One region of the uncultured Salinicola sp. genome, then DNA from elsewhere that is predicted to be linked to it. Evidence: predicted binding sites of a transcription regulator. Region 1 holds the regulator's gene; the other holds the start of a gene.

Region 1 (4,410 bases):
CAGGTCGGCCACGCGGCGAATCGGCGCGAGATAGCCTTGCTCGTGATCGATGGCCTCGGCCAGCGTCATGTCGTTGCCGCGGGTCAGCGGATGGCGACGACGAGTGGCTGAGTAGCGTTCGAGCAGGATCTTGGCATCGGCGGTGAGATAGACGACCTGGGTGTCTATGCCGCGCCCGCGCACCGCGTCCAGCAGGATGGGAAAACGCTCCAGCGATTCCGGCAGGTTGCGCGCGTCGATACTGACCGCCACGTTGGGCCGGGATGGCGGAGCGCTGCGCAGTTCGTCGATCAGCGGGGCGAGCAGGTTGGCGGGGAGGTTGTCGATGGCGTAGTAGCCAAGATCCTCGAGCGCCTGCAGCGCAATCGATTTCCCCGAGCCCGAGCGGCCACTGATGATGACGAGTTGCATCGCTTATCCGTCGTCGCTGTCACGGTGATGGCGAATGGCATCGACGAGCGCATCGTGCAGCGCCCGCTGCGAGTCGGCCTGGCGCAACTGCTGCCGAACGCTGCTCTGGTTCATGATGCCGGCGACTTCCGCCAGCAGCGACAGATGCGCATCATCCGCCTCTTCCGGCACCAGCAGCACGAAAACGAGGTCCACCGGCTCGCCGTCGATGGCGTCGAAGTCGATGGCGTCCTCCAGGCGCATGAATCCCGCAATCGGCCCTTTGCAATGAGGGCTGCGAGCATGGGGGATGGCAACGCCGTTGCCGATCCCCGTGCTTCCCAGTCGCTCGCGACCGATCAGGCGGCTGAAGACCTCATGGCTATCCAGGCTGGGCGTGTTCTGGGCGATGAAGGTGCTGAAAAATTCCAGCAGACGTTTTTTGCTGCCCCCCGTGACCTCGAACAGGGTTCGCTCGGGGGGCAGAATGCTTTCCAGTGTCATCATCAGGCGTCAACGGGCGCCTGCGCCTTGGGCGCGGGCTTGTGCCTTCTCTTTGTGCTTGACCAGTTGGCGGTCGAGTTTGTCGGCCAGTGAATCGATGGCGGCGTACATGTCGGTATCGCTGGCTTCGGCGTGCAGGTCGCCGCCGGCCGCGTGCAGGGTACAGGCTGCCTGCTGGCGTTCCTTCTCGACACTCAGGGTGACCTGGACGTTGGTGATGTTGTCGTAGTGACGCTCCAAACGAACGAGTTTCTCTCCGACGTAGTCCCGGAGGGCGTCGGTCAGCTCGACATGGTGGCCGGTAACGTTCACTTGCATGACACACTCCTGTTGCGGCAGATGGCACTTCTGATTGTAACCCTTTTCAGGGCACTGCAAAGGCATCGTGATCGATCTGGTTCGGAATGGCGAGCCTTGACTGACTTCGGGCCCGGGGATCAGGCCAGGCGCTTGCGTTCACTGGACGACGGAATGCCCATGGCTTCACGGTATTTGGCCACGGTGCGCCTGGCGACGCTGATGTCGGACTGGGCCAGCAATTCGACCAATTTGCTGTCCGAGAGAGGTTTGCGCGGGGGCTCGTCGCCGATGAATTTCTTGATGCGGGCGCGGATGGCAGTGCTTGAATAGCTGTCGCCGTCGCCACCCTGTCCGCCGACCTGGCTCGAGAAAAAGTACTTCAACTCGAACACGCCGCGTGGCGTGTGGATGTATTTCTGGGTCGTGACCCGGGAGATCGTCGATTCATGCATGTCGACGCTGCGGGCGATGTCGGCCAGGATCAGGGGTTTCATCGCCTCTTCGCCGCGCTCGAGAAACCCCACCTGGCGCGACATGATCTCCCGGCCCACCCTGAGCAGCGTGTCGTTTCGGCTGGAGAGGCTCTTGATCAGCCAGCGGGCTTCCTGCAGGTGCTGGCGCAGGAAGGTGTTGTCATCGCTTTTGTCCGCCCGTTTGATCAGGGCGGCGTAGTCGGGCTGGATGCGCAGGCGCGGCAGGGTCTCGGCGTTCAGCTCGATGCGCCAGCCATCGCGAGAGGGCGTGGCAACCAGGTCGGGGATCACGTAGTCGTCGCGGCTGGTGTCGAAGCGCTGGCCCGGGCGCGGCTCCAGCGTCCGGATCAAGGCGATGACGCTATCGAGCTCCTCCTCCTCGAGACGCAGGCGGCGCTTGAGCAGTCGTCGATCGTTGCCGGCCAGGGCTTCGAGGAACTGGCGCACCAGACGCTTGGCCTGGGGGAGCAGTGGGGTGTCGTCGTCCAGCGTGCCGAGTTGAAGCAGCAGGCACTCGCGCAGGTTGCGAGCGCCGACGCCGGTGGGGTCGAACTGTTGCAGGCGCATGAGCGTGTGCTCGAGATCGGCCGTGCTGACGCTCTCCCCGCGCTGCTCGCGCAGGCTCGCCGCCAGCTCGTCCAGTGAGTCCACCAGGTAGCCATCGTCGTTGATGGCGTCGATCAGGCACTCTCCCAGTGCCAGCTCGCGCTCGTCGAAATCTCCCATCGCCAGCTGCCAGAGCAGGTGGTCGCGAAGGGTCGTGACAGCCGCGTTACGGTCGAAGTCCGGGGCTTCCTCGTTACTGCTCGCGCTGCCCGGAGAGCCGACATGGGCGTCCTGGTAGGTATCGCTCCAGTCGCTGTCGAGGGCCAGTTCGTCGGGAATGTCATTGGCCCACTCGTCTTCCGTGGCGTCCTGGGTCTCCTGCTCCGAATAGGGCTCTTCCATTTCCAGCATCGGATTGGACTCCAGCGCCTGCTGTATTTCCTGACGCAGGTCGAGCGTCGACAGCTGAAGCAGTTGAATGGCCTGCTGGAGCTGAGGCGTCATGGTCAACTGCGTGCCGACCCTGAGTTGCAGCGAGGGCTTCATGGACATGGAAAAGCGATCGTCACGATAACGGAGGAAGGCTCACAACGTTACTGGCTGCGATGGCGATATGCAACGCTTTATGCAAGAAACATGCCATCAGTGTGGGTTCCGAAGTGGCGGCAACCGATGGCATGACGAAAAGGGCAGGGGGCTACAGGCGGAACTCGTGGCCGAGATAGACCTCGCGAACGCGCTGGTTTTCGAGAATGGCCTGGGGACGGCCCTCGGCGATGATCTGGCCGTCACCGACGATGTAGGCGTTATCGCAGATGTCGAGCGTCTCGCGCACGTTGTGGTCGGTGATCAGGACGCCGATCTCGCGGTCGCGCAACTGGCGGATGATGCTCTTGATGTCGCCGACCGAGATGGGGTCGACACCGGCGAACGGTTCGTCGAGCAGGACGAATGCCGGCTCGGTGGCCAGGGCGCGGGCGATCTCGACGCGCCGGCGTTCGCCACCGGACAGGCTCATGCCCAGGTTGTCGCGAATATGGTCGACGTGGAAATCGCCGAGCAGCTGTCCCAGCCGTTCGCGCCGCCCGGCGCGATCCAGATCCTTGCGCGTCTCGAGGATCGCCATGATGTTGTCGGCGACGCTCAGCTTGCGGAAGATCGAGGCCTCCTGCGGCAGATAGCCGATGCCGGCTCGTGCCCGGTCGTGCATCGGCGCACGGCTGAGATCCATGTCGTCGATGTGGACGCTACCCGCATCGGCCTTGACCAGGCCGACGATCATGTAAAAGGACGTCGTCTTGCCGGCGCCATTCGGTCCCAGCAAGCCGACGATACTCCCTTGCCGCAGCGTCAGGCTGAAGTCGTGGACGACTCGGCGTCCCTTGTAGCTCTTGGCAAGGTTGGCGGCCGTTAGCGTTTTCATGAATACGATCCTTGTGGCTGCGCGCCGGAGAGTGATGTCGCGGTCACGCCCCGCGCGACGGCTCGAAACGATGCCGGGTCATGGTTCGACCGTTACTGGGACGAATCGCGCGGCGTGAGAGTCATGCGGACGCGGCCGTCGCCGCTTCCGTCGCCATTCTGGGCGGAGCGGGCCTGGACGCGTCGCGAGTCGAGATAGTACTCGACATAGGCACCGTCGAAGGTGTCGCCGGCCTGGTGCAGCTCAGCGTTGCCGATCAGCTCCACCCGTCGTTCGGCGGCGTGATAGACCACGGTATCGCCCCAGCCCTTGACGATCTCCTGATCGGGCGCCGGCTTCTGTTCGAGGTAGGCGCGCTCGCCACCGCCGCCCTTGGCGGTGACCTGGCTGACCTGGCCGTTGTTGCCGCGCTGGATATCAACGCGTGCCGCCTTGAGATGCATGCTGCCTTGCTGCATGTCGACGCCGCCCGTGTAGACGGCAGTGCCCTGGCGATCGTCCAGCTCGAGTTGATCGGCGGCGATTTCTATCGGTGCGCTGGCATCGCTCTCCAGCGCGACGGTCGGAAGACTGGTGAAGCCCAGCGCGGTCAGCACCAGGAGTTGGCCGATTTCTCGCCTCATGATCCTTGATCCTCAGATTGCTGTGGCAGGCGCCCCTGCACGTTGTCGGTCAAGCGCATACGATCTTCGTTGATCCAGGCATCGAAGCGGTTCCCGCGCATGCTCTGATTATGCTGACGCAACACGGAAGGCGTGTCACTCCAGGCGTGGG
Region 2 (4,410 bases), on a different contig from region 1:
GCCGATCGCCGTGGCCAGCGAGGAGTTCTTGATCAGGTTGAGATACTGGCTGGTCATCTGCGGAACGATGACCCGCATCGCCTGGGGGATGACGATCTTGCGCAGGGTGATGGTCTCCGGCAGGCTCAGCGAGCGCGCCGCCTCGGTCTGGCCATGGGAGACCGACAGAATGCCCGAACGCACGATCTCGGCGATGAAGGCCGCGGTGTAGATCGACAGCGCCAGCCACAGCGCCAGCAGCTCCGGCAGGATATTGATCCCGCCGCGGAAGTTGAAACCGGTCAATTCCGGCAGCGTCCAGTCGAGCGGCGACCCGGTGGCGAGGAAGACGATCAGCGGCAGGCCGATGACGACAGTCGCGCCGATCCAGTAGACCGGCAGCGCCTGGCCGGTTCTCGCCTGGCGCCGCTTGGCGAACAGGCCGAACAGGAAGACGGCGACGACGGCGATCAATAGCGCCCAGGGCGTCGCGGAGAAGCCCTCGAGCGGCTGCGGATCGGGCATCACCATGCCGCGCACGTTGAAGAAGAAGGCATCGAACAGCGACAGGCTCTGTCGCGGCGATGGCAGCGCCCGCAGCACGGCGTAGTACCAGAACAGGATCTGGACCAGCAGCGGGATATTGCGGAAAGCCTCGACGTAGATCGTCGCCAGACGCGCCAGCAGCCAGTTGGGCGACAGACGGGCAATGCCGACCAGGAAGCCGATGATCGTCGCCGCCACGATCCCCAGTGCCGATACCAGCAGCGTGTTGAGCAGACCGATGACGAACGTTTTGCCGTAGGTGCTATCGCTGGTGTAGTCGATCAGCGTCTGCGGAATCGAGAAACCGGCTCGCCCTTCGAGAAAGCCGAAACCCGTCTGAATACCGCGGGCCTCGAGGTTGACCAGCGTGTTGTGGACCAGATAACCGATGAAAACCGCCAGGACCAGGAACAGCACGGCCTGAACGATCAGGGCGCGGATGGCGGGATTCCGCCACAGGGGGCCCCGCCCCCGTCGCGGCAGGGTAGTGGATGGACGCAGCATGAGTTGTCTCTACTCGAGCGTTGAGAAACACCGCACCCCGGCGCTCAGACCGAAGGGGCGCGGTGTCGAGAGGACGAGTTGACGCTCAGCGAACCGGCGGGGCGTACTGGATGCCGCCGTCGTTCCACAGCGCGTTGATGCCACGTTCGAGCTTCATCGGAGAATCCATGCCGACGGTACGCTCGAAGACTTCGCCGTAGTTGCCCACCATCTTGACGATGTTGTAGGCCCAATCGTTGCTGATGCCCATCTGCTCGCCGAAGGTGCCGTCCTTGCCCAGCAGGCGCGCCACGTCCGGGTTCGGCGGGTTGTCGCGCATCTGGTCGACGTTGTCGCTGGTCACGCCGAGCTCTTCGGCGTCGAGCATCGCGAACAGCGTCCACTTGACGATGTTGAACCACTGGTCGTCACCCTGGCGAACGACCGGGCCCAGCGGCTCCTTGGAAATGCGCTCGGGCAGAATCACCACGCCGTCGGGATCCGCCAGTTGCAGACGCAGCGCGGCCAGCTGCGACGAATCGGAGGTCAGCACGTCGCAACGTCCGCTGTCGAAACCCTGAGCGGTCTGGTCGGAGGTATCGAACGCGACCTGCTGGAACTGCATGTCATGGGCCTTGAAGTAGTCGGCCATGTTCAGCTCGGTGGTGGTCCCCGCCTGGACGCAGATGGAGGCTCCATCGAGCTCGGTGGCACTCTCGATGCCCAGGTCCTTGCGGACCAGGAAGCCCTGACCGTCATAGAAATTGACGCCAGTGAAGTTCAGACCCAGGGAGTTGTCGCGCGTGGCGGTCCAGGTGGTGTTGCGGGACAGCACGTCGACTTCGCCGGACTGCAGGGCGGTGAAGCGCTCCTTGGCGGTGAGCGGAGAGAACACCACCTTCTCCGGATCGCCGAGAACGGCAGCGGCAACGGCGCGGCAGACCTCGACATCGATGCCGGTCCACTTGCCGTTTTCATCGGGTGAGGAGAAGCCGGTCAGACCCGTGCTGACGCCACAGGTGAATTCGCCGCTGCTTTTGACATCATCCAAAGTGGCAGCCTGAGCAGGGGTCACGGCAGCCGCGGCAAGCAGGGCGGCTGGCAGTACGATCAGGCTTTTGTTGTTGTGGCGCATATGGAATCAACTCCCTCGCGTTATCATTTGAGTGCATGCCGGAACATGCCAGATGAAATTAGCAAAGTTCGTTCCACTTTCGCGCCAAGGGCCGTAAAACCCTGTTTCAACGCTATCCTAGCGCCGTCGCCTACGAGCACATCGGGTCCGCCCGGCATCCGGAGCCGACGCAGTGACAACAAATTGTTTCAAAACAGTGCTTAAATAACACAGCCGCACCATGATGGTGCCCGCTCACGAGCCCCTTCCGGCGCGAATGGCCATCAAGGCATCGCGAAGCGATCTTCGACTATGGTTGAATCCCGCGACCGCGTCGGCACCACATCCCGGCCATGGACAGTCCCAACAGGGCGACGCTGGCCCCGAGCGAGTTGGCGAGGATATCGGCCCAGTCGCCGCCTTGACGTCCCGGCACCCACAGCTGCAGGTACTCGACGACGACGCTGAACGCGACCGCCGCCAGCCAGGCCAGCAGCCAGCGGCACCCCGCGACACGCAGCCCGGTCGCCAGGCCGGCGTAGGCGATGAAGTGATTGAACTTGTCCCAGGGCAGGTGCTGCGGCAAGTCCCCCGCGGGACTCAGGCTCCCCCAGGCGATCCCGGCGGCCCACACCAGCGTCAGCAGCGCCGCGGCGGTGCGCCGGATACGCGGCGACATGCTCTTGCCCCACTCGCGGCGGCGTCGCATTTCGCTCACGGCGCGTCCGCCAGTTCGGCAGGCAACCCGCAGCGACGACAGAGCCCGGCAGGCAGACGATCCACCCAGCGTGGGTGATCCTCGAGGCGCGGGGCGCCCAGCGATGAGAGCCGATGTCGGTGGTCGCCGATGAAACGGTAGCCCCCATCGCGCAGGGGACGCGGGATCCAGCGCAGCCACTCGAGCTGCCGCCACCCGCCCCGCAACCGGGTGGCCAGACGCCAGGCGGCGTCGCTGTTGCGGCTGGGCGCGCCGTCGACGAAAACCCAGATGCTGTCGGACCGCGCGAAGTCGATCCGGAAATGCTCGCCGAGCCGGCGCGAGACCGCCCCCTTCAGCCCGGAGATGCGCAGTCGGCTGTCCGGGCGCTCGCGAGCCAGCAGCCAGCGTACCGAGCGCCGGCAGAACGGGCAGTCGGCATCGAACAGCAGCAGGCCGTCCCCGGCCTCGCCGCCGGTGGACTCAGCGATGATAGGCGGGGCTGAGCTCATGCAGGGCGTCCATGAACGCGGTGACGTGATCCGGATCGGTGAACTGGCTGATGCCGTGTCCCAGGTTGAAGACGTGGCCCTCGCCCGGACCGAAGCTCTCGAGGATGCGGGCGACCTCCTCGCGGATTCGCGACGGCGGCGCGAACAGCACGTTGGGGTCGAGATTGCCCTGCAACGCCACACGGTCGCCGACGCGCCGGCGGGCGTCGCTCAGCTCGGTGGTCCAGTCCAGGCCCACCGCGTCACAGCCGCTGTCGGCGATCGACTCGAGCCACTGCCCGCCGTTCTTGGTGAACAGGATCACCGGCACGCGGCGGCCGTCGTGATCCCGGATCAGGCCATCGACGATGCGCTGCATGTAGGCCAGGGAGAATTCGCGGTACGCGGGCGTCGACAGGGCGCCCCCCCAGGTATCGAAGATCTGCACCACCTGGGCACCGGCTCGGATCTGGGCGTTGAGATAGTCGGTCACTGCCGTGGCCAGTACGCCCAGCAAGGCATGGAGCGTGTCGGGATCGCCGTAGAGCATCGCCTTGAGATGGCGGAAATCCTTGCTGGAGCCGCCTTCGACCATGTAGGTCGCCAGTGTCCAGGGACTGCCGGAGAAGCCGATCAGCGGTACGCGGCCGTTGAGCTCGCGACGGATCGTGGCGACGGCGTTCATCACGTAGTCGAGATCGCTCTCGGCCGACGGCGCGCTCAGGGCAGCCACGTCGGCAGCGGAGCGCACCGTCTTGCGGAACTTGGGCCCTTCGCCGGTCTCGAAATAGAGCCCGAGCCCCATGGCGTCCGGGATGGTCAGGATATCCGAGAACAGAATCGCCGCGTCCAGCGGATAACGTTCGAGAGGCTGGAGCGTCACTTCGCAGGCCAGCTCGGCGTTGCGACACAGATCCATGAAACTGCCGGCGTGGGCCCGGGTCTGGCGATACTCCGGCAGGTAGCGGCCCGCCTGTCGCATCATCCAGACCGGCGTGCGGTCCACCGGTTGGCGGGCCAGCGCCCGCAGCAGGCGGTCGTTATGCAGCGCAGGCGGCTGGACATCGTCGGAAAGCGCCTGCGACGGGAGATCACGGGAC

Evidence for each region. Region 1 encodes sigma-54, which starts transcription at its own class of promoters, with help from an activator protein. Its sites were predicted from a motif close to TGGCACNNNNNTTGCTNT; they were not measured.
Region 2: the regulator sigma-54 is predicted to act here: its motif matches at 2,202-2,219, upstream of Q0602_RS06240 (amino acid ABC transporter substrate-binding protein).

Annotation. Positions count from the first base shown of each region.
Region 1 covers NZ_CALFQK010000154.1:20,201-24,610, reverse strand. The annotation lists gene rapZ (RNase adapter RapZ) at 1-411, opposite strand, end outside; gene ptsN (PTS IIA-like nitrogen regulatory protein PtsN) at 415-894, opposite strand; gene raiA (ribosome-associated translation inhibitor RaiA) at 904-1,212, opposite strand; gene Q0602_RS17275 (RNA polymerase factor sigma-54) at 1,332-2,765, opposite strand; gene lptB (LPS export ABC transporter ATP-binding protein) at 2,911-3,636, opposite strand; gene lptA (lipopolysaccharide transport periplasmic protein LptA) at 3,729-4,259, opposite strand; gene lptC (LPS export ABC transporter periplasmic protein LptC) at 4,256-4,410, opposite strand, start outside.
Region 2 covers NZ_CALFQK010000073.1:2,297-6,706, forward strand. The annotation lists gene Q0602_RS06235 (amino acid ABC transporter permease) at 1-1,029, opposite strand, end outside; gene Q0602_RS06240 (amino acid ABC transporter substrate-binding protein) at 1,115-2,143, opposite strand; gene Q0602_RS06245 (VanZ family protein) at 2,433-2,831, opposite strand; gene Q0602_RS06250 (thiol-disulfide oxidoreductase DCC family protein) at 2,837-3,331, opposite strand; gene hemE (uroporphyrinogen decarboxylase) at 3,303-4,410, opposite strand, start outside.